4 regions of the Halomonas caseinilytica genome follow, and region 1 is predicted to be linked to each of the others. Evidence: predicted binding sites of a transcription regulator. Region 1 holds the regulator's gene; each other region holds the start of a gene.
What was found. The regulator sigma-54, encoded in region 1, starts transcription at its own class of promoters, with help from an activator protein. The targets are predictions, from matches to a motif close to TGGCACNNNNNTTGCTNT.

Region 1 (7,629 bases):
CGCGCAATTCGTCCACCAGCGAGCCGAGCAGCGTGGCCGGAAGGTTGTCGATGGCATAGAAACCGAGATCTTCCAGTGCCTGCAGGGCGATCGACTTGCCCGAGCCTGAACGGCCGCTGATGATCACGATCTGCATGGCAGGGTCTCCTGGTCGAGTGGCTGGCCGTTGTGCCGTCAGTCGTTCTCGGCCGGTGCCTGTCGGCGTATCGCCTCGATGAGTCGTTCGTGCAAGGCGTGCTGGCTATCGGCACGACGCAGAGCGTTACGGGTGTCGGCGTCGTTCATTACGGCGGCGACCTGGCCGAGCAAGGCCAGATGGGCGTCGTCGGCCTGCTCGGGAACCAGCAGCACGAACACCAGGTCGACAGGGTCGCCGTCGACGGCGTCGAAGTCGATCGGCTCGGCGAGCTTCAGAAAGCCGGCAATGGGCGCCTTACAGTGCGGGTTGCGGGAGTGGGGAATGGCGACCCCGTGCCCGATGCCCGTGCTGCCCAGGCGCTCGCGACCGATCAGGCGGCTGAAGACCTCCTGGCTGTCCAGACTCGGTGTGTTCTGGGCGATGAAGGTGCTGAAGAATTCCAGTACGCGCTTTTTGCTCCCCCCGGGCACGTCGAAGAGCGTGCGCTCGGGGGGAAGGATGGTTTCCAGAGTCATGATGGATCAGCGTACGCCGGCGGCGCCCTGGGCGCGCGCCTGGGATTTTTCCTTGTGTTTCACCAACTGGCGATCGAGCTTGTCGGCAAGGGCGTCGATGGCGGCGTACATGTCCCCGTCCATCGCTTCGGCATGCAGGTCAGCACCGGCGGCATGCAGGGTACAGGCAGCCTGTTGACGTTCTTTCTCCACGGAGAGCGTGACTTGCACGGTGGTGATGTTGTCGTAGTGACGTTCGAGTCGCGCGAGCTTCTCTTGGACATAGTCACGCAGTGCGTCGGTCAATTCCACATGATGGCCGGTGAGGTTGACTTGCATGACACGCTCCTTGCTCCTTGGGTTGTGCCTCGATTGTAACCCTTTTTGGAGTCGTGCAAACCCCCTGTGAAACGCTGTTGCCAGGCTCGCTCGAAAACGCTCAGCGAAGGCGCTTGCGCTGGCTCGAGGAGGGGATGTTCATGGCTTCGCGATACTTGGCCACGGTTCGCCGTGCGACATCGATGCCTTCCTCGGCGAGCAGGGTGACAAGCTTGTTGTCGGAGAGCGGCTTGCGTGCCGGTTCCTCATGGATGAGCTTGCGGATCCGGGCCCGTATGGCGGTGCTGGAGTGGGCGTCGTCGCCGTCGCCGACATGGCTGGAGAAGAAGTACTTGAGCTCGAACACACCGCGTGGCGTGTGGATGTATTTCTGGGTCGTCACCCGCGAGATGGTCGATTCGTGCATCTCGACGGCCTGGGCGATGTCGGCCAGGATCAAGGGTTTCATGGCTTCCTCGCCGTGCTCGAGGAAGTCCAGCTGGCGGGCCATGATCTCGCGACCGACGCGCAGCAGAGTGTCGTTGCGACTGGCCAGACTCTTGAGCAGCCAGCGAGCCTCCTGCAGGTGATCCTTGAGGAACTGGTTGTCCTGGCTCTTGTCGGCGCGTCGGATCAAGGCGGCGTAGTCGGGCTGGATGCGCACGCGTGGCATGGCCTCGGGGTTGAGCTCGATCTGCCAGCCTTGTTCGTCGCGCCGGGCGACCAGGTCGGGGATGACGTAGTCGTTGCCGCCGCTGGCGAACGCGCTGCCCGGGCGTGGGTCGAGTCCTCGGATCAGGGCGATCACCTCGTCGAGCGCCGCGTCGTCCAGGCCGAGGCGGCGCTTGAGCAGGCGTCGATCATCGCCGGCCAGGGCCTCGAGGAACTGACGGGCCAGGCGCCGGGCCTGCGGCAGTCGAGGTGTTTCCTGGGGCAGGGCGGCGAGCTGCAGCATCAGGCATTCCCGCAGGTCGCGGGCGAAGACGCCGGTGGGCTCGAACTGCTGCACCTGCAGCAACACGGCTTCGACCTCGCGGCTGGAGAGCCCTTCCAGGCCCTGGGCGCGCAGGCCATCGCGGATCGCGTCCAGTGGCTGGTCCAGGTAGCCATCCTCGTTGACCGCGTCGATCAGGCTCTCGGCGATACGCGAGGAGCGCTCATCCAGGCCGCTCATGGCCAGTTGCCAGGCCAGGTGCCCCTGCAGGCTTTGGCCCGCTGCCTGACGCTCGAAGTCGGGGGCCTCGCCGCTGCCCGTGCCGCTCAGACTGCCCAATCCGGCATCCTGATAGGTATCGGACCAGTCGCTGTCGACGGTCAGATCCTCGGGAATCTCGCTGGCCCAGTCATCTTCGGGCGCCTCGCCGACGGCCAGTTCGCCGAAGTCCTCGTCGAGCTCCAGCATGGGGTTGGATTCCAGGGCCTGCTGGACCTCCTGACGCAGGTCGAGAGTGGAAAGCTGCAACAGGGCGATGGCCTGCTGCAATTGGGGCGTCATGGTCAGCTGGGTGCCGAGCCGAAGTTGGAGGGAAGCCTTCATGGCCATAGGAAAAGAGAACCGCTCAACGTGCGAGAAACCTCCACCCTAGTGCGTTGCATCACGGCATGCAAGTCTTCGATAAAGCAATTATCATGCCATCGGCAAATTTCGTGCCTTGGTGATAAAGTGTTCATTATATCAGCTTGTTGCGGTGACATGGCGCTGAGGGGCGGCAAGCCGTGGGCTCAGAGGCGGAAGTCTTGGCCTAGGTAGACGTCGCGCACTCGCTGGTTGGCGAGGATCGCCTCGGCGTCGCCTTCGGCGATGATCTGGCCGTCGCCGACAATGTAGGCGCCGTCGCAGATGTCGAGGGTCTCGCGGACGTTGTGGTCGGTGATCAGTACACCGATGCCGCGTGTCTTGAGCTGGCGGATGATGCCCTTGATCTCGCCGACGGAAATCGGGTCCACGCCAGCGAAGGGTTCGTCAAGCAGGATGAAGTCAGGCTCGGTGGCCAGAGCGCGTGCGATTTCCACCCGTCGGCGCTCACCCCCGGACAGGCTCATGCCGATGTTGTGGCGGATGTGGGTGATGTGGAAGTCTTCCAGCAGCGATTCCAGGCGGTCGCGACGGCCGGCGCGGTCGAGATCCTTGCGGGTCTCGAGAATGGCCATGATGTTGTCGGCCACGCTGAGCTTGCGGAAGATCGAGGCTTCCTGGGGCAGATAACCGATACCGGCGTGGGCGCGCTCGTGCATGGCGGCATCGGACAAGTCGAGATCGTCGATGGCGACCTGGCCGGCATCGGCACGCACCAGGCCCACGATCATGTAGAAGGAGGTGGTCTTGCCGGCCCCGTTGGGGCCCAGCAGGCCGGTGATGTGGCCCTGGCCGATCTCCAGGCTGATGTCATGGACCACGCGTCGGCGTTTGTAGCTCTTGGCCAGGTGGCGGGCGTGGAGCGTCTTCATTGCGAATCCTGCTGCTCGGGTTCCAGGGTCATGCGTACTCGCTGGTTGCCTTCGACGCCTTCCGCGGAGGAACGCGCCTGGACCACGCGGCGATCGAGAAAGTACTCCAGGTAGCCGCCATCGAAGGTGTCACCGCCCCGGTGCAGTTCGGCCTGGTCGATGAGTTCCATGCGGCGTTCGGCCACGTGGTAGACGATGCGCTGCCCCCAGCCGCGTACCACTGATTCGTCGGGAGCGGGCTGCTGTTCGATATAGGCGCGATCGCCGGTGGCGATGGCCTGGCTCAGCTCGCCGGCGTCGTTGCGGCGGATTTCCACTCGTGAGCCGGTCAGGCGCATGCTGCCCTGCTGAATGTTCACGTTGCCCTGGTAGACGGCGGTGCCGGCACGGTCATCGAGGTCCAGGCGGTCGGCCTCGACCTGGATCGGGGCGCTGGCGTCTCCCTCCAGTGCCTGTGCCTGGGAGACGGCGAGGCTCAGGATGACCAGTGACAGGCCCAGCAGAAAGGGGGAGGTGGTTCGCGTCATGGCTCGGGGTCCTCATCGGTTGCCGGCGGGTGATGACCGCGAACATTGTCGGTCAGTCGCGCACGATTGTCATGAATCCAGGCGTCGAAATGCTCGCCCCGCATGGATTGGGGAGGCTGGCTGAGCGTGGCGGGCGTCTCGCTCCAGGCATGGCCGGTGTCGGCATCGTAGTGCAGCCTCTGAGTGGTCAGGCGCCAGCGTTCCGCGGGGGCCTCGAGGCGGACATCGCCGCTGAGCCTCAGGGGATTGCCACCGGCTTCCAGCCGGCCTTGCTCGGCGCGGGCGGTCCAGAGCCGGCCATCATCGGCGTGGAGCCTGACCTCGGGGTTTTCCAGACGCGTGACATCGTCGATGGGGGTGTGCACGAGGCGCGGGGTGACGAGCCGCTGGTGGGGGGTGCCTTCGGCATCGAAGCGTGTGGCTTCGACGTCTTCCAGGTAGTAGTCCGGCTCGCCGGCGGCGTCCCGGGGCACCGGCCCGGGCGAGTCGTCGTCGCGAGAATCGAGCAGGGCCAGCCCGCCGCCGAGGGCCAGCAGCAGCAGGAAGAGCCAAGTACGAAAACCGGGGCGGGGCAGTCGCATGGGATCAGGCCCGATCATTCAGATAGGCGTCGAGCATGGCATCCCATTGCCCTTGGGCCTGGAGCAGGGCATCGCAGATCTCGCGCACCGCGCCGTGTCCGCCAGGGCGCTCGGTGACCCAGTCGGCGTGCTGGCGGATGTAGCTTGGCGCGCCGGGGACGCTGATGCCGACGCCGGCCTGGAAGATGGGGGCCAGGTCGGGCATGTCGTCACCGCAGTAGGCGACCTGGTCGAGGGTGATGTCGAGCTGCTCGCAGAGCTGGTGCAATACGGGAAGCTTGCGCGCGATCCCTTGATGAAGATGGGAGATGCCGAGTGCGGCGGCGCGGCGACTGACCATCGGCGAGTCGCGCCCCGTGATCAGCGCGACCTCGATGCCGGCGTTGCGTATCAGTTTGATGCCGTGGCCATCCAGGGTGTGGAAGGCCTTGATTTCGTTGCCGTCAGCGTGAAAGTAGAGCCGTCCGTCGCTGAGCACGCCGTCCACATCCAGTGCCAGCAGGCGTACTCGCCGCAAGCGGTCGAGCAGGTGGGGGGCGAGCGAAGGGGATTCGTGACGCATGACAACTCCTTGGGGTCAGATCACGCCGCTGGCGAGCAGGTCGTGCATGTGCAGGGCGCCGACGGGGTGGCCGTCGTCATCCACCACGGCCAGGGCGGTGATGCGATTGTCTTCCATGAGGCGCACGGCTTCGGCGGCCAGGGTGTCGGGCGAGGTGCGCTTGCCCGGCACGGTCATGACGTCGTCGACCTTGAGTCCGCTCAGGTCGGCATGCTGGTCGAGGGTGCGTCGCAGGTCGCCGTCGGTGTAGACGCCGACCAGCCGGTCGTCGGGATCGACGACGCAGGTGAAGCCCAGTCCCTGGCGGGTGATTTCCAGCAGAGCATCGCGCAGCGGGCTGCCGGAAGCCACCCTGGGCAGGCGGGAGCCCTGGTGCATGAGATCGGAGACGCGCAGCAGCAGTCGCTTGCCCAGGCTGCCGCCAGGGTGCGAGAGGGCGAAGTCCTCGGCGGTGAAGCCTCGTGATTCGAGCAGTGCCACGGCCAGGGCATCGCCCAGCGCCAGGGCGGCGGTGGTCGAGGACGTGGGAGCAAGATCGAGCGGACAGGCCTCGCGTTCGACGCCGGCGTAGAGATGGGCGTCGGCGTGACGCCCCAGGGTGGAGGCAGGGCGCCCCGTCATGCTGATCAAGGGGGTGCCCAGCCGCTTGAGCAGTGGCAGCAGGGCGGTGACTTCGGCAGTCTCTCCCGAGTGTGACAGTGCCAGGACCACGTCACCCGGCGTGATCATGCCCAGATCGCCGTGGCTGGCTTCGCCGGGATGCACGAAGAAGGCTGGAGTGCCGGTGCTGGCCAGGGTGGCGGCGATCTTGCCGCCGATATGTCCGGACTTGCCCATGCCGGTGACCACGACCCGGCCCGGGCAGGCCAGGATGAGCTCGCAGGCACGCTCGAAGTCATCGTCGAGGTGTTCGATCAAGGCGCCGATGGCCTGCTGTTCCAGTGTCAGGGTGCGGATGGCGCTGGCACGTAACTGGGCGGAGGGAGAGGTAGCGTCAGTCATAGAAGAGATTGTTGCCCGTCATGGGGTTTCACTCAAGTGTCAGGCGCCGGCGGTGGCCTGGCCGCTACTCAGCCAGATCAGGTAGGCGGTGTAGGACAATGCCAGCAGGGCACCCGGCAGGCGCTTGATGTGTCCGTGTCGCTGCCACAGCAGCAGCATGCCCAGCGCCAGGGTCAGCAGCAGCATCACCGGGTAGTCGCGGCCGGCGGCGGCAGGATCGGTGGCCCCCGGATGCATCAGCGCCGGCACGGGGAGCACGGCGAGCATGTTGAATAGATTCGAGCCGATGACATTGCCGATGGCCAGATCGTGGTGGCGCTTCAAGGCGCTGGCCACGCAGGCTGCGAGTTCGGGCAGGCTGGTGCCGATGGCGACGATGGTCAGGCCGATCACGAGCTCGCTGACGCCGAAGTCACGGGCCAGTTCGCTGGCTCCCCAGACGAGGGCGCGTGAGCTTGCCACCATCACGATCAGGGTCAGAGTGAGCCAGAACAGGGCGCGCAGCAGGGGCATGTCGGGGATGTCGGCGTCGGCATCCGCCACGCCTGGCGTGTCGGCGCGAAACAGCCACCAGAGGCTGAAGATCAGCATGAGAACCAGCAACAGGCCATCGGGGCGATCGAGCTGGCTGTTGGCCAGGGCATAACCGGCCAGTCCCGTGGCGCCAAGCAGCAGCGGCAACTCCTTGCGCACGATGGAAAAGCGTACGGGGATCGGCACGACCATGGCGGTAACGCCCAGCACCAGACCGATATTGGCGATGTTCGAGCCCAGGGCGTTGCCGGTAGCGAGGTTGGGCGCGCCGTCCAGCGAGGCCATGATGGAGACGACGATCTCGGGCGCCGAGGTGCCGATGGAGACGATGGTCATGCCGACCAGCATGGTGCTCATGCCGGCACGACAGGCCGTGGCGGCGGCGGCGCCGACGAAGCGGTCGGCACTCCATAGCAGGCCGACGAGACCGAGCAGCACGAGAAGGACGGGAATCAGCATGGGTAGCGGGAAATCCGTGGCGGAAAGGTGGCCTATTGAACATGCTGCGTCATGCCGGTGCAAGCCGGTGGCTGCTGTGCTGGCGCGTCGAGTTCCAGTTAGGATACGATGTTCGATAATCCTGGTTGAGAAGGCGAACGGATGACCGACTCCCCTTTCGTTGAAGTGGAAGGCCTGCATTATTCCCGCGGCGAGACGTCGATCTTCCGTGGCGTCGACATGGCGATACCGCGCGGGCGGATCACTGCCATCATGGGCCCCAGCGGTACCGGCAAGACGACCCTGCTCAAGCTGATCGGGGGGCAGCTCACACCGGATGCCGGGCGGGTGCGCATTGCCGGCGAGGATGTGCATGCCTTGTCGCGCAAGGCATTGTTCAGGCTGCGCCGGCGCATGGGCATGCTGTTCCAGAGCGGTGCCCTGTTCTCGGATCTCGACGTGTACGAGAACGTGGCCTTTCCGCTGCGCGTGCACACCGATCTGCCCGAATCGATGATTCGTGATCTGGTCCTGTTGAAGTTGCAGGCGGTCGGGCTGCGTGGCGCGCGCCAGTTGATGCCTGCCG
Region 2 (7,629 bases), on a different contig from region 1:
GGGCCACGGCCACGAAGACCTCGAGCTGACGCAGGGTATAGCGCATTCGGCTGGCTCCAGAGCATTTCTATTCAAAGTATAGATAAGCTTTATCCATACAATCCATTTAACAGATATTCTGGCCTTCCTTAGAATCAGCTGCAAAGAGTGAATGGCGCATATATGCGCTTCTGGAATATGTAGGAGCCGACATGAGCAAGTTTGCCGAGGAAGAAGTCCTCAGCGTGCATCACTGGAACGACACGCTGTTCAGCTTTCGTACCACCCGCGAGCGTAGCCTGCGCTTCAAGAACGGCCAGTTCGTGATGATCGGCCTGGAGGTGGAGGGCAAGCCGCTGATGCGCGCCTACTCCGTCGCCAGCCCCAACTACGAGGATCATCTCGAGTTCTTCAGCATCAAGGTGCCGGACGGTCCCTTGACTTCGCGGCTCCAGCATCTTCAGGTCGGCGACAAGATCATGGTCAGCCGCAAGCCCACCGGTACGCTGGTCACTGACGACTTGCTGCCGGGCCGCAACCTCTACCTGCTGTCCACCGGCACGGGGCTGGCGCCGTTCATGAGCCTGATCCAGGACCCCGAGGCCTACGAGCGCTTCGAGAAGATCGTGCTGGTCCATGGTGTGCGTACCGTCAGTGAACTTGCCTATGCCGACTTCATTTCCAAGGAGTTGCCCGCGCACGAGTACCTGGGCGAGGAGATCAGCGAAAAGCTCGTCTACTACCCGACGGTAACGCGGGAAGAGTTCCACACCACCGGTCGCCTGACCGATCATATCCGTACGGGGAAACTGTTCGAGGATACCGGCCTGCCGACCATCGATCCGAAACAGGATCGCGCCATGATCTGCGGCAGTCCGGCGATGCTCGACGAAACCAGTGCCCTGCTCGACGAGCTGGGTTTCAACATCTCGCCGCGCATGGGCGACCCGGGCGATTACGTCATCGAACGGGCCTTCGTCGAGAAGTAAGCCACCCGGCTTCGCCGGGAGCTGTGAGCCGTGAGTTGGAAAAATGCCCGGACGTTGTCCGGGCTGGAAGTCTGAAGAACGCGGCTGCACCGCTGAAAGAGGGAAGAAAACCCTAAGAACTCACGGTAGTGAGGTTGAGTCTGGCTTTCCTCTTTCCTTCCTGAGATTACACCGCGTCCTTGTCGGTCTCGCCGGTACGGATGCGGATGACCTGTTCGAGCGGCGTGACGAAGATCTTGCCGTCGCCAATCTTGCCGGTATTGGCCACCTGGGTGATGGCGTCGATGACCTGTTCGGTCATGTCGTCGTCCACCGCGACCTCGAGCTTGACCTTGGGCAGGAAGTCGACCACGTATTCGGCACCGCGATAGAGCTCGGTGTGGCCCTTCTGGCGGCCGAAGCCCTTGACCTCGGTGACGGTGATGCCCTGGACGCCGATCTCGGAGAGCGATTCACGTACGTCGTCGAGCTTGAACGGCTTGATGATGGCGGTCACCAGTTTCATGGTCTTGTCCTCGCATGGTTCGTGTGCCGACGGCGACGCACGCCGTCCTTGCTGGCCTCATTGTGACAGAGCATACACCCGCAGCGAATAGAATAAAAAAGGCCCCCTTGCGGGGGCCAGCAGGAGCACGCCAGCTCACTCGGGATCGCCTCATGTCTTGGCGACATTGAACTCGGGATAGGCTTCGAGGCCGCATTCGGTCAGGTCGACGCCTTCGTATTCTTCTTCCTCGCTGACCCGGATGCCCATGACGGTCTTGAGGATCAGCCAGACGATCAGGCTGGCCACGAACACCCAGGCGAAGATGCCGAAGATGCCGATGATCTGGGCGCCGAAGCTGGCGCTGCCGTTGGACAACGGAACGGCCAGGACGCCCCAGATGCCGACCACGCCGTGAGCGGAAATCGCACCGACCGGATCGTCGAGCTTCAGCTTGTCGAGGCAGACGATGGAGACAACGACCAGCAGGCCACCGAAACCGCCGATCAGGGTAGCGCCCAGGGCGCTGGGCGACAGCGGGTCGGCGGTAATGGAGACCAAGCCGGCGATGGCGCCGTTCAGAGCCATGGTAAGGTCGGCCTTGCGGAACCAGGCCTTGGCCAGGATCAAGGCGGCGATCACGCCACCGGCGGCGGCCGCGTTGGTGTTGACCAGGACCTGGGCCATATTGTTGGCGGAGGTCACGTCGGACACCTTCAGCTCGGAACCGCCGTTGAAGCCGAACCAGCCCAGCCACAGGATGAAGGTACCCAGTGTCGCCAGCGGCATGTTGGCGCCCGGAATGGCGTAGATGGTGCCGTCCTTGCCGTACTTGCCCTTGCGGGGGCCGAGGACCAGCACACCGGCCAGGGCGGCGGAGGCGCCGGCCAGGTGCACGATGCCGGAGCCGGCATAGTCGGAGAAACCGATCTCGGCCAGCCAGCCGCCGCCCCAGGTCCAGTAACCGGATACCGGATAGATGAAGCCGGTCAGGATCACGGCGAAGATCAGGAAGGCCCACAGCTTCATGCGCTCGGCGACCGCGCCGGAGACGATCGACATGGCGGTGGCCACGAACACGACCTGGAAGAAGAAATCGGCGCGGGCGGAGTAGTAGGGGGCGTCGTCACCGCCGGCCAGCACTGCGTCCACGGAATTCTCGCCCCCCAGCAGGAAGCCCAGGCTGGGCAGGACGCCGCCGGCACTGCTGGAGTACATGAGGTAGTAGCCGACCAACAGGTACATGGTGCAGGCGATGGCGAACAGGGCGATGTTCTTGGTCAGGATCTCGGCGGTGTTCTTGGAGCGGACCAGGCCGGCCTCGAGCATCGAGAAACCGGCGGCCATCCACATCACCAGGGCACCGCAGACCAGGAAGTAGAAGGTGTCGAGCGCGTAAGCGAGCTCTGTCATGACGAATGTCTCCGTATCGGGAACAGGCAGGAAGGCGGTCGGCGATCAGACGGCGTCGGCGCCACGCTCGCCGGTGCGGATGCGGATGACGTCTTCCAGCGGGGTCACGAAGACCTTGCCGTCGCCGATCTTGCCGCTGTTGGCGGCATTGCAGATGGCGTCCAGCACGGTATCCAGGCGGTCGTCGTCCACGGCGACCTCGACCTTGACCTTGGGCAAGAAGTCGACGACGTACTCGGCGCCGCGATAGAGTTCGGTGTGGCCTTTCTGGCGACCGAAGCCCTTGACTTCGGTGACAGTGATGCCTTGAACGCCGTTGTCGGCGAGCGCCTCGCGGACGTCGTCGAGCTTGAAGGGCTTGATAACGGCGGTGATCAGCTTCATCCCGGTACTCCCTTGTTCGGTGGGCGCGGCACGTTGCCACGCGGTGCATCGTTGTTCTGATGAAGCGCGAATCGTGCCAGGTGACGGGATAATCCTGATTTTTCATGAGTCTGTGAAAAGCGCGAGGTGTTGCTGAACGCGCCGCGTGCAGTACGGAGAAGGTCCATGCACTGGATTGGTGCCTGGGTGGCGGCGCAATGCCCCATAAGGTGGCGGACGAGAGGAATGCGGTGAAAGGACGCCTTGCGTATCCTGTCAGAAGGTTTTCCCCACCATCCATTCAGGAGAAGCAGTATGGTCAGCCAGGACCGTATCAGCCGCTTGGCCCAGCAGATCGGTGAGCGCCTGCAAGGCGCCTCCCAGGCCCCGGAAGAGGTACAGAAAGGCGTGCAGCAGGTCGTGAAAGGCGCCTTTGACCGCCTCGAACTTGTTTCGCGTGAGGATTTCGACATCCTGATGGATGTCCTGCAGCGCACGCGAGGGCGGGTCGAGGCGCTGGAGAAGCAGGTCGCCGCCCTGGAAGATGCCCTGGACACACCGGCGGCTGCCACCGACGAAGATGCCGAAGAAGTCCGCGAGGCTGCGGCGGACATCGACTCTCTCGAGGCGGACGCCGGCGCCGGCGAAACCGGACGATGAAACCCTGGGCGTGCCCTGTGCCTCTGGTCTAGCCTGAAGAAGGCGCGACAAGGATGTCGCACCGAGCAACAACAGTGGCGCGAGGGAATGCCGATGACACTGGCGATCATTCGCACCCGGGCGGGCCTTGGCCTGGAGGCACCCGAGGTGCTTGTCGAGGTACACCTGGCCAACGGCCTGCCGGGCATTACGCTGGTCGGGCTGCCGGAGGCAGCCGTCAAGGAAAGCCGGGAACGGGTGCGCAGCGCCCTGGTCAATGCCGGCTTCGAGTTTCCGCTGCGGCGTATTACCCTGAATCTAGCGCCCGCCGACCTGCCCAAGGACGGTGGGCGTTTTGATCTGCCCATTGCGCTGGGACTGCTGGTTGCGTCCGGTCAGATTCCCCCTGAGGCTCTGGCGGATGTGGAGTGCGTGGGGGAGTTGGCGCTGGACGGTGGTCTGCGCCCGGCGAGCGGTGTGCTGCCGCTGGCCATGGCCACCCGGCAAGCGGGGCGTCGCTTGATCGTGCCCCGAGCCAACGCCGACGAGGCGGCCCTGGCCGGCGATCTGGAAGTCCTGCCCGCCGAGCACTTGCTGGAGGTGGTGGCCCATCTGCTCGGACAGGAACCCATTACTGCCCACCGGCTGCGAACGCCGCCACGCCGTGACGCGGCGGAGCCAGATCTGCGTGAGGTCAGGGGCCAGCACCAGGCGCGTCGAGCTCTGGAAGTCGCCGCGGCGGGTGGGCACAACCTGCTGTTCGCCGGCCCGCCCGGTACCGGCAAGACCATGCTGGCCAGCCGCCTGCCCGGCATCCTGCCGCCGCTCGGCGAGGACGAAGCCCTGGAAGTGGCGGCGATACGCTCGGTCAGTGGCCTGCCGCTGGCCGAGCAGTGGGGGCGTCGTCCCTTTCGGGCGCCACACCATACCGCGAGTGCCGTGGCGCTGGTCGGCGGGGGGTCTCGCCCCAAGCCGGGGGAGATCTCCCTGGCGCACCATGGCGTGTTGTTTCTCGATGAACTGCCCGAGTTCTCGCGGCACGTGCTGGAAGTGATGCGCGAGCCGATGGAATCCGGACAGATCCACATCGCTCGGGCCAACCATGAGCGTCGCTATCCAGCGCGCTTTCAGCTAGTGGCGGCGATGAACCCTTGCCCCTGCGGTCATCTCGGCGATCCGCGCCAGGCCTGCCATTGCACGGCCGCTCAGATCCAGCGCTATCAGGCACGGCTTTCGGGGCCGCTGCTGGATCGCATTGACCTGCAGGTGGAAGTGCCGGCCCTGCCGGCGGAGCAGTTGACCTCGCGGGAGCCGGGCGAGGATTCGGCAGCGGTGCGCGAGCGGGTTCTGGCGGCACGCGAGCGCCAGTGGGCGAGAGGGGCGCTCAATGCCCACCTGGCGGGACCCGACCTGGAGGCCGCTTGCGCGCTGGGCGGCGAGGACCGTGCCTGGCTGGCCGAAGTGCTGGAGCGGCTGCAACTCTCGGCTCGCGCCTTCCATCGAGTGCTGCGGGTGGCGCTGACCCTCGCCGATCTGGCCGGCGCCCCGCAGCCGGCCCGCGAACACCTGATCGAGGCCATCGGCTATCGTCAGCTCGATCGGTTGCTCAAGGGCGGCTGACCTGGACGATGCCGCCTCTGATCACCGAGAGGCGTGTCAGTGACTCGCCGATTTGCGGGGTGATGAAGGCGCGGCCCCGCTGACGTGGGGAAGTCTTCCCGTCGGTGAGTTGCCCCAACGGCCGTGAAATCGTTGGCTCATAGCGCCGTGGCGTCGAGGGCGCCGTCGATATGGGCCTGCCAGAGCGGCTGCTCGCCGCCGGGGCGTCGCAGGGTCAGGGTCAAGCGGTAGGGCAGCAACTCCCGGTCGGAGAGTTGCAGTCGCGGGGCCGAGGCATTCAGACGGCTTTCCAGGCGCCATTGATTGTCGCCTGCGCCATCGCCCAGAGCGGGTCGCCAGTCGAGTACCTGAGGACTATCGTCGAGCCCCAGCAGGGCGCGGGTCAGGCTTTCCATCAGTCGCTCGTCGGAGAGGCCCAGGTCGGGGTCGACCTTCGGCATGGCCAGCAGGAGCACCTGATCGGTGGTGGGCTTGGGCAGGGCCGGCGAGGCGGCTACCTGCTCGGCGGCGCGCTCGCCGAGCCCGAGCAGCGCCTGCCGAACGGTCTTGGGGCGTTCCGGGGCGGCGGTGCAGCCGGCGAGGACGAGCAACAGTGCCAGGCAGATCAGTGTGCGAGCGTTCATGAACATCGGCGCCTTTCGGGGGGCTGAGCCTCGAAGCCTTCCTCCAGGTCGGCGAGAAAGCGCGCCAGGTCCGCGAACAGCGTGCGGCGTATCGGTTCGGCTTCGTTGACCAGGTGGTGCCGGGCCTCGGGGTGTCGGCAGATTTCAGCATTGGGAAACTTGCGGTCGAGCACGTCGAGATTCCATTCCCAGTCCACGGTCGAATCCTGCTCGCCCTGCAGGATGAGGGTGGGCACGCGGTTGGGAGGAAGGGCCAGCAGTCGGGGCATCCAGCGGCGCATGGCATCGACCCATTCCATGGCCAGGCGGTCCGGTTGCAATGGATCGCCTTCGCGCAGGAAGGTAGCGAAGTCGCTGTCGGTGGAGTTGGCGCGGAAGCGGCGTGGCACCGAGCGTACGAAGGGGCCCACCAGTCGGTGCAGCCAGCTGGATTGCGACCAGCCCCAGGGTCGGACCAGCGGGGCCAGCAGGGCCACGCCCTGCCAGTGGCCGTCGTCGCCTCGCGCCAGGGCATCGGTGGCCAGTATTGCCGCTCCGGTACTCTGGCCGACACCGACTCGGGGAGGGGCGGCCAGGCCGCGGGACTCGAGTTCTCGGCACAGGTCGCTCAGGCAGGCGCCGTACTCGTCGAAATCGCCGATGGAGGCGCGGGGGCCGCTGGAGAGACCATGTCCGGGCAGGTCCCACAGCACGACACGCCAATTGCGCTCCAGCAGGCATTCGAGCAGGTGGCGGTAGAGTCCCAGATGGTCATAGTAGCCGTGCACGACCCAGACCGTGCCGATGGGCTCCCGCGGGGTCCAGACCTGGGTCCACAGCCGGAAGCCGTGGGTATCTACGTAGCCGACGTGAAGGTCCGTCGTCTCGGCGAGCAACGGACTCAGGCCATAATGGTCCAGGTAGCATTCCAGCGCCTGGCCGGCTTGCTCGGCCGGTGCAATGGGGCCAAGTGCCTGTAAGGGAGTGAAGTCGCTCATCGCATCCTCTGCTGTACTCGCCCATGCTAGCGTCATGGCAGCGGCGGAGCCAGTCATGTTATCGAGGGAAAAGCGCTGGCCACGTCTCGTCATTTGGTCGATATCGAGACGAGGTGCGCCTTCCTTGGCTTTACATGTGGAATAATTTTCCACAAAATTATTCAGGAGCAGTCACCCTTCGCTGTCCGGCCGATCGGTGCCAGGGGGCGCCGAGCTGCCACGCATCAGGAGAACGACCCATGACCCAACGCATTACCCGCCATCGCCTTCAAGTGGCCGCCGAGCTGGACCGTTTCATCAACGAACGGGCCCTGCCGGGAACCGGTGTCGATCCCGAGGCCTTCTGGACCGGCGTGGATGCCCTCTTTCATGATCTGACACCGAAGAACCGCGAACTACTCGCCGAACGTGACCGCCTGCAGGCCGAACTCGATGCCTGGCACCGCGAGCATTCAGGGCCGGTGCGTGACATGGCGGCTTATCGTACCTTTCTCGAGGAGATCGGTTATCTGGCCCAGGCGCCGGCGAATGTCGAGGTCACC
Region 3 (7,629 bases), on a different contig from region 1:
TGACTTGCCCGCGCCATTGGGGCCGATCAGGCCGGTCACCGAGCCCTGCTCGACCTGAATCGAGCAGTCGTCGATCACCTTCAGGCCGCCGAAGGCCTTGTTGACGTTTTTTACATCGATGATGGCAGACATGATGGTGGTTCCGTCGGTGTTGTTCGTTGTTATGTCCCGAGGGCCGAGCCTGCTGGCCCGGCGTGTTGCGTCGGTCGTCTCCTCAGGGGCCTTGATGCTTCTCCGTCAGGAAGGTGCGGCTGGCGGCGAAGGCGCCCACGATCACCACGGCGCCGATCAGGGGCAACAGATAGCCCTCTACCTGCGGGATGGCCCGCAGGAACACGAAGGCCACCGCCGCCGGGGAAACGAAGCGCACCAAGAAGCGCCAGGTATGCAGCCAACCCTCGCTGGTGCGCAGTTCTTTCATGACTTCGCCATGGGTCAGGGCCCAGCCGGCGAACAGGGCGATCAGCAGGCCGCCGAGGGGCATGAGGACATGGGTCAACAGCTCCAGCAGCCGGAAGGCGCTGAGCCCGAGGAGTTCGTGGAAGGGGCTGTCGTCGGCCCAGACATTGAAGCTGAAGACGATGAGCAGGCCCAGTGCCCAGCTGGCGATGGCCATCATGGCCACTGCCTGGGCACGATTGAGGTCGAAGCGCTCCACCAGGAAAGCGGCGACCGGCTCGATCATGGAGATCGCCGAGCTGATGGACGCACCGAGCACCAGGATGAAGAAGACGGCGCCTACCAGCGGGCCGCCGGGCATCTCGGCGAAGGCCAGCGGCAGCGTGACGAACATCAGCCCTGGCCCCTCGGCGGGGTTGAGGCCGGCACCGAAGACCAGCGCGAAGATCGCCAACCCCGCAATCAGTGCCACGGCGGTGTCGATCACGACAATGGCCAGGGCTGTGCGGCTCAGAGAGGCCTCACCGGGCATGTAGGCGCCGTAGGCCATGATCGCCCCCATACCGAGGCTCAAGGTGAAGAAGGACTGTCCCATGGCGGCCAGCCAGCCTTCGAGGCTGAGGTCGCCGAGCTGCAGGGTGAACAGGAAGTGCGTCGCGGCTCGCATGTCGCCGTTCATGGCGCTGTACGCCAGGATGACCAGCAGGAGCGCGAGAAGGGCCGGCATCAGCACGCGCAGGCCGTTCTCGATGCCACGGTGGATGCCGAGTCCGACGATCAGGCCTGAGGCCGCGATGAAGAGCGTGTGGTAGAGCGTCAGCAGGGCCGGTGATGCCAGCAGGGCATCGAAGCCGCTGGCGATGGTCGCGGCATCGGCTCCGGCCAGTGAGCCGGTGATCATGCGCCAGGTGTAATGCAAGGCCCAGCCGGCGATCACTGAATAGAAGCTGAGAATGATGAATGCCGAGGCGGCGCCCAGCCAGCCGATCGACTCCCAGGCGCGCGAGGTGTCGTGGGTGCGGCTCAGAAAGCGCATGCCCATGATCGGACTGCGGCGGCTGCTGCGTCCGAGCAGGATCTCGGCAATCAGGATGGGGACGCCGACGGCGAAGAGCGTCACGGCATAGATCAGCAGGAAGGCACCACCGCCATTCTCGCCGGCCAGGTAGGGAAAGCGCCAGAGGTTGCCGAGCCCTACCGCAGAGCCGACGGCAGCCAACAGGAAGGTTCCCTTGTGCGTCCAGATGTTGTGCGTACTCATCGAGGTCCTGCGATTGCCCAGGGCTGGAAGAATCCCGCGCAGGGGGGCGTCTGCCGAATCGCCGTCAACTTTGCGTCACCGGGGTGGTCCTTGGCTAGAGGGCGAGCGTTTAGGCGTCGTTGGCGGCGGTGGATGGTAACCGCGCTCGGAATCAGTCCTGTTCCTCTGCATCGTCCTCGTGGGGATGGTTCGGCTCCATGGCACGGTCGCTATCGGCGAGGCGTACGGTATCGCCCAGCTCGAGCTTGCCGGCGCTCTGCAGGCGGCGGCCGTTGTCCGGCGCGATCAGCGCCACGACCTCGCCAATGCTGGTGCCGTCCACGTAGGCTTCTACCTTGATCCGGACGATCGTGCCCTGGTGGCGTGCCGAAAGGATATCGCCAGGACCGGGGTCGGTGTGATGGCTGGGGTTCTTGGCGAAGTATTGCATCACGCTGTCGTCACCGGGGGCATCCCAGTCGATGTGCTTGTGCATGGCGTTGCCTCAGGCTGCAGGAATGTTCTCTTAGATTAGCCGTTGTCGGGCGGGGGACAAAAGGGCGTCGCTCCGGCCATGAGGAGGAATCCTTGATGGACGTGCCGGCGCGGCGGCCATACGCTGGGTGGAACGTCGGCCGTCATGGAAAGGAGTCAGCATGCTGCATCGAACCATCATCGCCACGACCGTGGCGCTCATGCTCACGGGATGCGCAGGATCGGCATCGACCGCCCCGCCTCGGACCGAGGCGCCCAAGCCGCCGACCATGAGCCAGGCCGAGGATGCCTGCGGGGCCCGACAGGTACAGGATCATGTGGGCGAAGTCTATACGGAGGCCCTGGGGGAACGCCTGGAACAGGAAAGCGGAGCGGGTGATGTGAGAGCGAAGCGACCGGGCCAGGCCTATACGATGGAATTTCGCGCGGATCGCCTCGATGTGAATCTGGACGATGCCGGCGTGATTCGCGCCATCCGCTGCGGATAGGGGCCGTCCTTGCCGGGGAAGGGAGGCGTGATACGCCCTCGACGCCGTAGTTGACGGCTTCTGTTGCCGTACCGGCTCGGTGGTCGAGCCGGCCCGCTACAATAACGTGGAAACGCAGACGAGCCGGAGGGCATCCCCTCCGGCTCGTCCAGTTGGCGCCAGGCGTTGCGCCGTTACTTCTTCTTGGCGCGCTTGCGCTCGTTTTCGCTGAGCAGCTTCTTGCGCAGGCGAATGTGGTGGGGAGTGACCTCCACCAGTTCATCGTCATCGAGGAACTCGATGGCCTGCTCCAGGGTGAAGCGCACCGGCGGTGTCAGCACCAGGGCCTCGTCGCTGCCCGAGGAGCGCATGTTGTCGAGCTTCTTGGCCTTGGTGGGATTGACCACCATGTCCTCGGCGCGGTTGTTGATGCCGACCAGCATGCCCTCGTAGACCTCGGTGCCGTGCTCGATGATCAGCTTGCCGCGATCCTGCAGGGCGAACAGCGCATAGGCCAGGGCCTTGCCGCTGACCATCGACACCAGCACGCCGTTGCGCCGTTCGACGGAGGCGTCGGGTTTGAGCGGACCATAGTGGTCGAAGCGGCTGGTCAGGATGCCGGTGCCCGACGTCAGGGTCAGGAACTGGCCCCGGAAGCCGATCAGGCCCCGCGCTGGGATGATGAAGTCCAGGCGCACCCGGCCCTTGCCGTCGGGGTTCATGTTCTTGAGCTCGCCCTTGCGATAGCCGAGCTCTTCCATGATGGCGCCCTGGTGCTCCTCCTCGCAGTCGATGATGACTTCTTCGTAGGGCTCCTGCGAAACGCCGTCGATCTCGCGGATGATGACCTCGGGACGCCCCACCGCCAGCTCGAAGCCTTCGCGGCGCATGCTCTCGATCAGCACCGAAAGGTGCAGCTCGCCACGACCGGAGACCTTGAACTTCTCGGGGCTGTCGCCCTGCTCGACGCGCAGCGCCACGTTGTGGATCAGCTCCTGCTCGAGACGGTCTCGGATGTTGCGGCTGGTGACGAACTTGCCGTCCTTGCCGGCAAAGGGCGAATCATTGACCTGGAAGGTCATGGACACTGTGGGCTCGTCGACGGTCAGCGCCGGCAGGGCCTCGACGTCGGCCGGGTCGCACAGCGTATCGGAGATGGCCAGGTTCTCGATGCCGGTGATGCAGACGATATCGCCGGCGGTGGCCTCTTCGGTCTGCACCCGCTCCAGGCCGAGGTGGGTCATCACCTGGCCGATCTTGCCGCGCCGGGTGTTGCCCTCCTTGGAGACGATCGTGACCTGCTGGTTCGGCTTGACGCTGCCGCGGGTGATGCGGCCCAGGCCGATGACGCCGACATAGCTGTTGTAGTCCAGCGCCGAGATCTGCATCTGGAAGGGCGCTTCCAGTTCGACCTTGGGCGGCTCGACGATGTCGACGATGGCCTGGAACATCGGCGTCATGTCATCGGTGAGCTGATCCGGCTCGGGACCGGCCACGCCGTTGAGCGCCGAGCAGTAGATGATCGGGAAGTCGAGCTGCTCGTCGCTGGCGCCGAGGTTGTCGAACAAGTCGAAGATCTGGTCGATGACCCAGTCCGGGCGAGCACCCGGGCGGTCGATCTTGTTGACCACCACGATCGGCTTGAGGCCCTGATCGAAGGCCTTCTGGGTGACGAAGCGGGTCTGCGGCATGGGGCCATCGACGGCGTCCACCATCAGCAGGACCGAGTCGACCATCGACATCACACGCTCGACCTCGCCGCCGAAGTCGGCGTGTCCGGGCGTGTCGACGATGTTGATGTGGTACTCGCGCTCGTCGGGTCCCTCCCAGCGGATCGCCGTGTTCTTGGCCAGGATGGTGATGCCGCGCTCCTTCTCCTGGTCGTTGGAGTCCATGATGCGTTCCTGGCCCTCAGCCTTGCGGTCCAGGGTGCCGGACTGCTGGAGGAGCTTGTCGACCAGGGTGGTCTTGCCGTGGTCGACGTGAGCGATGATGGCGATGTTGCGAAGATTCTCGATCACGACGGGATCCTGCTGGGAAAAGTGGGGCCGCATTATAGGGTCAGGGCCGTGACGCTACCAGCCTTGTGGTGGGAAATCCGTTTCCGAACGATGTTGAAGCCGCTGCGACAGGGATTCCAGCATGCGTGCACTGATTTGGTGCTTTGCTCGTTATTACGCTTCATTTTGGTTCATTGCGAGGCATTCGTGCCGCCTCAATATCGGGCGTCCGACGGACGAATCAGGCCGGGGAGAAACGCGAGAGACAATTTTCCTCTGCGAGATCAGCATGCTATGAAGGGCGAAAAAATGGATGCGCCATCTTGGCACACTTCCTGCTTCATCGTAGCAAACGCCATGGTCGCCTCGGGCGTCGTGGGCAGCCGGCTTACGGCATGCTACAACGTTCGCAGCACTCGACCAGCGATCAACGATGCTTTGAATACGTTTCCAAGTTAACGAGCCAAGCTCACTGTGGAGGACCTCATGTCTGACAAGACGCTCGCCCTGATCGAAGAACATGATGTGAAGTGGGTCGACCTGCGCTTCACCGACACCAAAGGCAAGGAACAGCACGTCACCATTCCGGCTCGCGATGTGGACGAGGAGTTCTTCGAGAACGGCCAGATGTTCGACGGCTCCTCCATCAATGGCTGGAAGGGGATCAACGAGTCGGACATGATCCTGCGTCCGGAGGACGGCACCGGCTTCCTCGACCCCTTCACCGAAGACGCCACCCTGGTGTTGCGCTGCGACATCATCGAGCCGGCCACCATGCAGGGCTATGAGCGCGACCCGCGTTCCATCGCCAAGCGCGCCGAGGCGTACCTGCAGTCCTCCGGCCTGGGCGATACCGCCTTCTTCGGTCCGGAGCCCGAGTTCTTCGTCTTCGACGAAGTGCACTGGAAGGCCGACGCCGAAGGCGCCATGTACAAGATCACCTCCGAAGAGGGGGCCTGGGCCACCGACCGCCACGTCGAAGGTGGCAACCTGGGTCACCGTCCGCGGGTCAAGGGCGGTTACTTCCCGGTGCCGCCGGTGGACAGCTTCCACGATATCCGTGGCGCGATGTGCAACACCCTGGAAGCCATCGGCCAGACCGTCGAGGTGCATCACCACGAGGTGTCCAACGCCGGCCAGAACGAGATCGGCGTCAAGTTCAACACCCTGGTGAAGAAGGCCGACGAGCTGCAGGAAATGAAGTACGTGGTGCACAACGTGGCGCATGCCTACGGCAAGACCGCAACCTTCATGCCCAAGCCGATAGTCGGTGATAACGGTTCCGGCATGCATGTCCACCAGTCCTTCTGGAAGGACGGCCAGAACCAGTTCGCCGGTGACGAGTACGCCGGTCTCTCCGAGATGGCGCTGTACTACATCGGCGGCATCATCAAGCATGCCCGTGCCCTGAACGCCTTCACCAACGCGTCGACCAACTCCTACAAGCGCCTGGTGCCGGGTTTCGAGGCGCCGGTGATGCTGGCCTACAGCGCGCGTAACCGTTCTGCGTCCATCCGCATCCCCTACACCGCGAGCCCGAAGGGCAAGCGCATTGAGGCCCGCTTCCCGGACCCGACCGCCAACCCCTACCTGTGCTTTGCGGCGATGCTGATGGCCGGCATCGACGGCATCAAGAACAAGATCCATCCCGGCGATGCCATGGACAAGAACCTCTATGACCTGCCGCCGGAAGAAGGCAAGGCCATCCCGACCGTGGCCGAGAGCCTCGATCAGGCGCTGGAAGCCCTGGATGCCGATCGCAGCTTCCTCACCGAGGGCGGCGTCTTCACCGACGAGATGATCGATGCCTACATCGAGCTCAAGTCCGAGGACATCGAGCGTCTGCGCATGACGACGCACCCGGTCGAGTTCGATATGTACTACAGCTGCTGATCGCCGGCGCGACGCCGCCACGCGATAGCGAGATAGAGGCACGCCTAGGGGCGTGCCTCTTTTTTTGTGCCAGCCGCATACTTGTGCCAGCCGAATTCTTTTGCTGGCCGATTTGCAGCAACCGATTCATGCAACATATCTGTGGAGTATCGCCGGGCATATCGGGGCTCGCGACCCGATCGGGCAGCGCCTAGTCTTCAACTCGAGGGCAGGATGCCCGATACCCGATACTTGGGAGGGTCCATGGACAGGCCGATGATCGTGTTGCTGCTGTATCTCTTGATGATGACCCAGGCTGCGGGGGACCAGACGCTCTATCGCACCACCGATGCGCGAGGGCATGTGTCCTTCAGTGATGACCCCTCGAGAGGTGGCGAGCCGGTCGAGCTTGCGCCGATCAGCGTGGTGCCGTCGCTGCCACCGCCACCGCCACCGGCATCGACGAGCACCGCTTCGGGCCGCGACGGCATGGATACACCTTCCCGGATATACGATGCCTTCGCAATTGCGGCGCCTGCCGATGGGGCCACCTTGCCGACCGGGGCCGCGGGCGATGTGCGGGTGCGGCTCGAACTGCGGCCGGCGCTGCGTGAGGGTCACCTGCTGCGACTGCGGCTCGATGGAAACATCGTGCGGCCCGCAGCGCGCCAGCCTGTCATCGAGCTCACCAATCTGTCGCGTGGCGAGCATCATTTGCGGGCGGAACTGCTCGATGCTCGAGGGCAGGTGTTGCAGCGTACGTCGGCGGTGACGCTCTATGTGCAGCGGGCCAGCGTCAACATGCTGCGGAATCCCCATCATGTCCACTCCCGCCCTCAGGCCGTCCGCTGAGGGTGCACGGGATGGCCCAGGATCGTGCATGCACCATAGTAGTGCACTAGGATGGTGCACAGTGCCGGTGCCTGCTGTCGGCTCGTGCCCATATGCCGGCCGTGCCGAAGTGGCGCGCTTCTTGCACCGGACTACTCCAGTTGGAAACTTCTTCGTGCATCGCGGGATCGTTCATGTATCAACGCTTGATGGAACACCTCACCACAGCCGTCCTGTTGCTGGATGGCCGGCTGCGGCTGCAGTGGATGAATCCGGCGGCCGAGGCGCTGCTGGCGCTCAGCCGGTCGCGGGTGGCGGGCCAGCC
Region 4 (7,629 bases), on a different contig from region 1:
GTCGCGACCAGGCGGTGGGCGGCCATGCCGTTGCCGACGATCACCAGGTGATCGATGGGAGCTCGGTCGTCGGTGCTGATGGTGGCATTGGGTCGCATATCGCAACCTCCTGAAAACGCAAAAAGACGTCTCCGCGCTCCCCGGCATCGGGGGCGCTGAGACGTCTTTGTCCGAAAGCGTGGCGATCGCCGTTGATCGCCGGGGGCCGGTCCGTGGCAAAGGAGCTCGCGGATCGGCGTTGTTCGCTCAAGCGTCTTTCAAGTTCTACGCCATTTTCTTGATAGTGCTTTTATATCATTTGGTTAGGCCGCATCGAGGAGGCTGTTCAGCTGTTACCTGTCGTGTCCCGTGCACGTCATTGGTGCGTGGCGGCATCGAAATGCGCGGGGCTGTAGCAGGTCGAGAGGGTGCGCATGTCGAGCAGGCGACCGTGTTTTCGCATGTGCTGGTCGAGGTGCTCGGCCACATGGGACATGATCTCGGCGGTCGGGCGGGGGTCGCCGACGAGGCTCTGCCAGGCCGGCGGAGCATCGGGCGCCAGGCTCTCGAGATGCGCGACGCTGCGATCCAGGTAAGGCGGCAGCACCAGCCAGCTCTGGGCACGTCGGGCATGTTCCGGCGAGGCGCCGAGCCACTGGCTGGCCTTGTGCAGCGCACGGATCATTGCCGCCAGGGTAGTGGGATAGCGCAGCGCCCAGGAGGCGGTCACGCCCAGGACCTTCTCGGGGTGCGCCGGCCATAGCTGGGCGCCGCTGGCGACGATACGCCCGACGTCGCGATGCCGGGCCAGGCTGCCCCAGGGCTCGCCGACGCAGAACCCGTCGATCTCGCCGTTTTCCAGCGCCTCGACCATACGTGGCGGGGGCAGGGCTCCCAGCGTCACCTGTCGATCGATGTCGATATCGGCACCGGCCAGCCATTCGCGCAGTTGATAGTGCTGGCAGGAGTAGGGATAGACCATCGCCAGCCTGGGCGGCTCGCCGCGGTGGGTGTGCAGTCGGGCGGCGAAGCGGCGGGCATTGTCGCGCGGATCGTGCTCTTCGCCGATATCGTTCATGCCCTCGGACCAGTGCCGCGACAGCACGATGGTGTTGCCGCCACGACCGAGGATGAACGGCGCCAGGGTCTCGCAGGGAGCGCGCGACAGGCCGAGACTCATGGCCAATGGCAGGGGCGAGAGCATGTGGGCACCGTCGAGCAGGCCGGAGGCGACCTTGTCGCGCAGTGTCGACCAGGCATTTTCGCGCGAGAGGGCGACTTCGAGTCCTTCGTCGGCGAAGAAGCCGGCCTCGCGGGCGATGATCGGCAGGGCGGCGTCGAGCAGGGGGATGAATCCCAGCGTCAGTCGTTCGAGTTCGGGCGCGCTCATCGTCCCTTCTCCAGTTGTTCGAGGATGTCGATCACGTTGTTGGCCACGTCGCCGATACGCTGACCGCGGTCCATGGCCAGCTTGCGCAGCATGCGATAGGCCTGGGGTTCGTCACAGTCCTGATGCTTCATCAACAGGCCCTTGGCGCGTTCGATGCGTTTGCGTTCGGCCAGTTGGGTGCGGGCCTGGTCCAGTTCGCGGCGCATCGACTGGAAGGATTCGAAGCGGGCGATGGCGACTTCCATGACCGCCTTGACCCGGCCCGGTACCAGACCGTCCACCACATAGGCGCTGACGCCGGACTTGAGCGCGGCCTGCATGGTCTCGGGGTCATGCTGGTCGGCGAAGAACACCACCGGACGCGGGTTCTCGCGGTTGAGCAGCGACATGCTGTCGAGGGTGTCGCGGTCGGGGGATTCCATGTCGATGATTACTACATCGGGTTGATGGCGGGCGACCATCTCGTTGAGGCTCGTCGGGGCCTGCAGGCGACAGATGACCTCGTGGCCCTCGTTGGCGAGGGCTTCCTCGACCATGGCGGCCCGCACGATCTCGTCGTCGACCAGAAGGACTTTCAAGGGCTGAGGCATGGTGGCGTAGCTCGTTGCATAGGGGCGTTTCCCGATCGGTTGCAAGATGCGTTCCAGTTGCTGGAACTCCTGGTGAACGCCGGCAAAGTGTTGGCCCGATGGCATGGGCAGGAAGTGTGGCGGGCGGGTGTTGCACCGAGTCGGTGCGGGCGGGGTGGCGAGATGCGCCCGAGCTGTGCGGCGAGCTGCTGTCCGCCGGCGGCGAGATCGTCGCGGCACGCGGTATTCCGGGGGTTGAGCATTCCTGGCACGGGGCTTGCTAGATAACCGGTGACCAGGATGGATCAAGGGTGATCCGTTCATCGGCAAAGACGCCCACCGCTTCTCCGCAGCTTCGGTTGCCGTGAGGCGGTGGGCGTCGTCGTTTCGGCAATCGTCCACGACGGGAGGATAGCGTCATGTCCAGGGCCTCAACGCAAGACGCACGCACCACATGCCCTTATTGCGGGGTCGGTTGTGGCGTGCGTGCCGAGATGCACGATGGGCGGATCATCGCCGTCGAGGGCGATGTCGAGCATCCGGCCAATCATGGCCGTTTGTGCGTCAAGGGCTCGGCACTGCACGAGACGCTCGGTGACCGGGGGCGACTCACGCGCCCGCGGCTGGATGGTGCCGAGGTCGACTGGGACACGGCCCTGGACGCCGTGGCCGAGCGCCTGGCCGAGACGCAGCGCGAGCACGGCCCAGAAGCCCTGGCCGGCTATCTCTCCGGGCAATTGCTCACCGAGGACTATTACGTCGCCAACAAGCTGTTCAAGGGTTTTCTCGGCACGCCGCATCTGGATACCAACTCGCGGCTTTGCATGGCCTCGGCGGTGGCCGCCTACAAGCGCTCGCTGGGGGCCGATGCCGTACCCTGCAACTACGAGGACCTGGAGGATGCCGAGCTGGTGGTGCTGGCGGGCTCGAACCTGGCCTGGAATCATCCGGTGTTGTTCCAGCGCCTGCGCGTCGCCAAGACGCGCAACCCCCTGCTGCGAGTGGTGGTGATCGATCCGCGCATCACCGACACCTGCGAGCTGGCCGATCTCTACCTGGGCGTGCGTCCCGGCAGCGATGCTCGCCTGTTCACCGGGCTGTTGGCCTGGATGGCCGAGCGGGGCAAGCTCGATCGCGTCTACCTGGAACGCCACACGCGCGGGGTGGAGGAAGCCCTGGCCGAGGCCCGTCAGGACGATGTCTCGGTCGAGGCCATCGCCGCCGACTGCGATGTTGACCCCGAGCGCCTGGAGACCTTCTTCTACTGGTTCGCCAGCCAGCTCCACGTGGTGACGCTGTATTCCCAGGGCATCAACCAGTCGAGCAGTGGTACCGACAAGTGCCAGGCGATCATCAATTGCCACCTGGCAGGCGGCAAGATCGGCCTGCCCGGCGCCGGTCCCTTCTCCATCACCGGCCAGCCCAATGCCATGGGAGGGCGCGAAGTGGGCGGCCTGGCCAACCAGCTGGCCGCCCATATGGATTACCATAGCCCCGGCGCCCTGGAGCGGGTGACGCGCTTCTGGAGCACCGACTCGCTCGTTCCGCATCTCCCGGAAGGGCCGGGGCACAAGGCGGTGGCGCTGTTCGAGGCCATCGAGCGCGGCGAGATCCGGGCGGTGTGGATCATGGCCACCAATCCCACGGTCAGCTTGCCCGACGCTCGTCGCGTACGCGCGGCGCTGGCCCACTGTCCGCTGGTGATCGTCTCGGAGTGCATGGCCGATACCGATCTGCTGGAGGTGGCCGACATCGTGCTGCCGGCCTCCGGCTGGTCGGAAAAGGACGGCACCGTGACCAACTCCGAGCGCCGCATCTCGCGCCAGCGCGGCCTGATGGCGCCACCGGGCGAGGCCCGTCATGACTGGTGGATCATCAGCGAAGTGGCGCGACGCCTGGGCTTCGGCGAGGCCTTCGACTATGCGCATCCGGCCGATATCTTCGTCGAACATGCGCGCCTGTCCGGCTTCGAGAACGAGGGCGACGGGCGGCGCTGCTTCGATATCTCGGCGCTGGCCGAGCTCGACCGCCAGGGCTATGACACCCTGGCACCGATCCAGTGGCCGGTAACGCGCCAGGCGCCGCGGGGAACACCACGCCTGTTCGAGGACGGTCATTTTGCCACGCCCGATGGCCGGGCTCGGCTGGTGCCGGTGTCACCACACGGCCCCGTCCAGGCCCTCGGCGAGCACCGCCGCTTTCGCCTCAACACTGGTCGGGTGCGCGACCAGTGGCACACCATGACGCGCACCGCTCGGGCGCCACGGCTGATGAACCACCGTAGCGAGCCCTTCATCGAGGTGCATCCCGAGGACGCCCGTGAGCTGGGCCTGACCGATCAGGGGCTGGCGCGACTCGAGGGCGAGGGTGGTGACTACCGGGGGCGGGTTCGCATCTCGCCGGCGCAGCGGCGCGGCGAACTGTTCGTACCAATCCACTGGAGCGATCGTTTCAGCGCCTCGGCGCTGGCCGGTGCACTGCTGGCGTCGCATGTCGATCCGCTGTCCGGTCAGCCCGAGTCGAAGCACGGCGCCGTGGCCCTGGCGGCATTACCCAGCGCCTGGGAGGCCACCCTGGTGGTCGCCGCCGATCTCGACGTGGGCGCGCGGGTGTACCGGGAGACCGGCTACTGGGCGCGGACTCCCATGGCCCATGCCGAACGCTGGCAACTGGCCGGCGCCCCTGCTGCCGCCGAGCGTGACTGGCTGGCCTGGCTGGCCGAGATCCTGCCGGTGGCGGCCTCGCTGTGGTGCGATGATCCGGCCGACGGTCGGCTGCGTGCCGCGGGCATCGAGGCGGGGCGCCTGCGCTGGTGGTTGATGGTCGGTCCGCCGGCCGAATTGCCGGGACTGGCCTGGCTCGATGAACGCTTCGCCGAAGCCGCCGAGGGCATCGCCCTGGAAGTGGGCCAGCGGCGCCGCATCCTGGCCGCCTGCGAGGACGGCGCCGCCGACGATGGCCCCCTGGTGTGCAGTTGTCATCAGGTCGGCCAGGGCGCCATCACCTCGGCGATCCGCGAGGGCGATACCAGCGTCGAGGCACTGGGCGCCCGACTGGCCTGCGGCACCCAGTGTGGTAGCTGCATTCCCGAATTGAAATCACTTATCGAAGAGGAGAGGGCCCATGCGTCTCATCCCGTCCCTGATGTCGAGCCGGCTTGAGGGCATCCTGCGCCCCGTGGATTCGCTGGCGCGTGTGGCCCTCTCATGGTGGGAGTCCTGGCGCCCGTGGCGCGATGCGTACAATGCTGCGGGGCGTCGTCATGGTCACCGGACCGGCCGGGTGTTTCTGGTTGGTGCCGGCAGCGGCGATGTCGAACTGCTGACTCTCAAGGCCGCCCGACTGCTGCGCGACGCCGATGCCGTGGTCTACGATCGCCTGGTGGGCGACGAGATTCTGTCTCTGATTCCCGCCGGACGCGAGCGCTACTACGTGGGCAAGGCGCGGGGGCAGCACAGTGTCGCCCAGGCCGAGATCGGTGCGCTGATGGTGCGCCTGGCCGGCGAGGGCAAGCGGGTCGTCAGGCTGAAGGGTGGCGACCCCGGCATCTTCGGGCGCATGGGCGAGGAACTGGCCGCGCTGGATGCCGCGGGGGTCGACAGCGAGATCGTGCCTGGTATCACCGCTGCCTCGGCGGCCTGCGCGAGCATGGGCATTCCGCTCACCGATCGCGGCCATGCCCAGCAGCTTCGCCTGATCACCGCCCAGCAGTGTCGCGAAGGGGGCGAGCCGGACTGGTCCGCCCTGGCACGCCGCGACGAAACCCTGGTGTTCTACATGGGACTGTCCCGCGTCGAGGCCATCTGCAACGGCCTGCGCGGCGCCGGGCTGCCCGACGACTGGCCGATCATGCTGGTCGCCAATGCCAGCCTGCCCGGGCAGGAGGCGCTCGTCGGCACCCTGGCCGACATGTCCGAACGGCTTGCCGCCCATCCGCTGCCGTCGCCCTGCCTGATCATCGTGGGTAGCGTGGTGCGCCTCGCCGAGGCGCGCCGGCTGGTCGACACGGCGATGATGCACCGCGAGGATGCCGCCTACCACTGACGCGATTGCTCGCCGGGGGTCACGCGCGGGTCGAGCAGTCGCCAGTAGGTGAGCAAGGGATGATCGGCCGGAAGCCGGGCGTTCAGTTCACCATGACCGCCAAGCAGCGAGTGAGTCGCACGTAGCCGCACATCTTCTGGCTCGCCGAGCGTGAAGTGCCACGCATCCTGGCCCTGGGCGCAGGCGAGGCTCAAGGTCGCCCGTTCCAGGGGAACGATCTCGGGGGCCTTCAATTGCAGGGAGGGGCCGGTGAGCTGCCCCTCGGCTGCCAGGCAACCGCCCGGGCCCATCCGGCCCTCCAATTGTCCTTCCAGCCTGCCGTCGAGGCCGATGCCGGAGCCCACCGGCAGCGCCGAGGTATCGAGGGCCGCGAGATCCCCTCCCTCGAGCCGCCAGGCCACGCTCAGACCCTCCAGTCGCGCGTCGAGCGCCCAGCCGTCGCCGATGCCCAGGTGCAGTTCAGGGCGCCAGCCATCCAGTCCCAGGTGCCAGTTCAGCGGTTCGAATCTCAGGGGCCAGCCGGGGCGGGGCTCGAAGATCAGCGCCGTGGCCCGGCCATCCAGCAGCCGACCGCGCGGCTCTTCCAGGTCGACTCCCTCGGGGAGGTTGGCCGCGATGAGGCCTGACAGGGCGCCGAGCGGCAGGGTGAACAGCAGGGTCAGACAGAAAATGCCGATGATGAGGATGGCCTGGGCCGCCCGGCCGATGTAGCGCTTCATGGCGTGGCCTCATCCTGTTTGGCGATGGGCTGGCGCTCGAGCTCCGCCACCAGGGTCATCTCCAGCGCCAGGCCGCCGTCCGATTCCCGTGCCAGCGACCATTCGGTGGTCCACCAGCCATGCTGCGCCGCCCAGCGGGCGAAGGTCGTGACGGTCTGTGGCTGTGGCACTCGCCCCTGAAGGCGCAGGCCATGGGCTTGCGATTCCAAGCGCGGCGCGTCGATGCCGTGGCGTTCGGCGGCGGCCAGCCAGCGTTCCTGCGCCAGTGGCTGGATGGCCGGAAGGCGGGAGGAGGCCGCCGGCGGTGGAGCAGCGTCGGTAATGTCGATAGCGCCCAGCCGCGAGATGGCCAGATAGCCGAGCAGCAGAACAATGATGCCGGCGCCGATGGCCAGGGTCCGGCGCTCCCTGGGTTCGCGAGACAGCCAGGCCTGTTGCAGTGGCGAGAGCAGGGATATCAACGCACTCATGGTGTTTGTCCCCCTTGTTCGGTAGCGGACAGGTCGAGTTCCAGGGTCAGTTGCGTCGGCGTATCGGTGAGTTGCCCCAAGCCGGCGAGCCGGGAGCGCAGGGCCTCCCGTTCGGTTGCGCTCAGCGCCTCCGAGGACCAGCTCAGGCGCATCCGTTGGCCCGAGACCTCAAGCTGTTGCAGCCGGGCTTGGTTGGGCAGGTCACTCAGGGCGGCCAGCCGTTGCTCGATGTGAGCGCGGCGTTGGGCCAGGTCGGCCAGGGCCGAGGTCCGTTCTGCCAGGCGCCGGCTGGCGTCGTCCGCACTGGCGGGCGTTGATATGAAGCGGGCAGCCAATTGCCGCTCGGCCGCTTCACGGGTGGATTGCTGGCCTTGCCAGGCGACGAGCCCGCCATGCAGCAGGAGCAGTGCCACGATCAGTCCACAGCGGCGCAGCGGCAGCCAGGCCCTCGCGCCTGC

Region 2: a site for sigma-54 is predicted at 3,311-3,328, ahead of HSDC_RS10190 (P-II family nitrogen regulator). Genes of this name have one in related genera too.
Region 3: a site for sigma-54 is predicted at 4,926-4,943, ahead of glnA (glutamate--ammonia ligase). Genes of this name have one in related genera too.
Region 4: a site for sigma-54 is predicted at 2,205-2,222, ahead of HSDC_RS00590 (nitrate reductase). Genes of this name have one in related genera too.

What each region holds. Positions count from the first base shown of each region.
Region 1 is NZ_BDEO01000002.1:208,668-216,296, reverse strand. It holds gene rapZ (RNase adapter RapZ) at 1-136, opposite strand, end outside; gene HSDC_RS05090 (PTS sugar transporter subunit IIA) at 175-654, opposite strand; gene hpf (ribosome hibernation-promoting factor, HPF/YfiA family) at 661-972, opposite strand; gene HSDC_RS05080 (RNA polymerase factor sigma-54) at 1,073-2,494, opposite strand; gene lptB (LPS export ABC transporter ATP-binding protein) at 2,674-3,399, opposite strand; gene lptA (lipopolysaccharide transport periplasmic protein LptA) at 3,396-3,926, opposite strand; gene lptC (LPS export ABC transporter periplasmic protein LptC) at 3,923-4,507, opposite strand; gene HSDC_RS05060 (KdsC family phosphatase) at 4,512-5,069, opposite strand; gene HSDC_RS05055 (KpsF/GutQ family sugar-phosphate isomerase) at 5,085-6,071, opposite strand; gene HSDC_RS05050 (calcium/sodium antiporter) at 6,111-7,064, opposite strand; gene HSDC_RS05045 (ABC transporter ATP-binding protein) at 7,206-7,629, shown strand, end outside.
Region 2 is NZ_BDEO01000008.1:43,937-51,565, reverse strand. It holds gene HSDC_RS10210 (LysR family transcriptional regulator) at 1-46, opposite strand, end outside; gene HSDC_RS10205 (ferredoxin--NADP reductase) at 192-968, shown strand; gene glnK (P-II family nitrogen regulator) at 1,135-1,473, opposite strand; gene HSDC_RS10195 (ammonium transporter) at 1,624-2,865, opposite strand; gene HSDC_RS10190 (P-II family nitrogen regulator) at 2,911-3,249, opposite strand; gene HSDC_RS10185 (accessory factor UbiK family protein) at 3,544-3,888, shown strand; gene HSDC_RS10180 (YifB family Mg chelatase-like AAA ATPase) at 3,982-5,487, shown strand; gene HSDC_RS10175 (hypothetical protein) at 5,625-6,110, opposite strand; gene HSDC_RS10170 (alpha/beta hydrolase) at 6,107-7,087, opposite strand; gene HSDC_RS10165 (malate synthase G) at 7,327-7,629, shown strand, end outside.
Region 3 is NZ_BDEO01000018.1:40,214-47,842, reverse strand. It holds gene HSDC_RS15910 (ABC transporter ATP-binding protein) at 1-132, opposite strand, end outside; gene HSDC_RS15905 (sodium-dependent transporter) at 215-1,660, opposite strand; gene HSDC_RS15900 (hypothetical protein) at 1,812-2,135, opposite strand; gene HSDC_RS15895 (I78 family peptidase inhibitor) at 2,296-2,622, shown strand; gene typA (translational GTPase TypA) at 2,796-4,622, opposite strand; gene glnA (glutamate--ammonia ligase) at 5,088-6,494, shown strand; gene HSDC_RS15880 (DUF4124 domain-containing protein) at 6,738-7,325, shown strand; gene glnL (nitrogen regulation protein NR(II)) at 7,499-7,629, shown strand, end outside.
Region 4 is NZ_BDEO01000001.1:138,197-145,825, forward strand. It holds gene HSDC_RS00575 (NAD(P)/FAD-dependent oxidoreductase) at 1-98, opposite strand, end outside; gene HSDC_RS00580 (CmpA/NrtA family ABC transporter substrate-binding protein) at 356-1,369, opposite strand; gene HSDC_RS00585 (ANTAR domain-containing response regulator) at 1,366-1,959, opposite strand; gene HSDC_RS00590 (nitrate reductase) at 2,358-5,099, shown strand; gene cobA (uroporphyrinogen-III C-methyltransferase) at 5,062-5,982, shown strand; gene HSDC_RS00600 (hypothetical protein) at 5,973-6,701, opposite strand; gene HSDC_RS00605 (type II secretion system protein M) at 6,698-7,171, opposite strand; gene HSDC_RS00610 (hypothetical protein) at 7,168-7,629, opposite strand, start outside.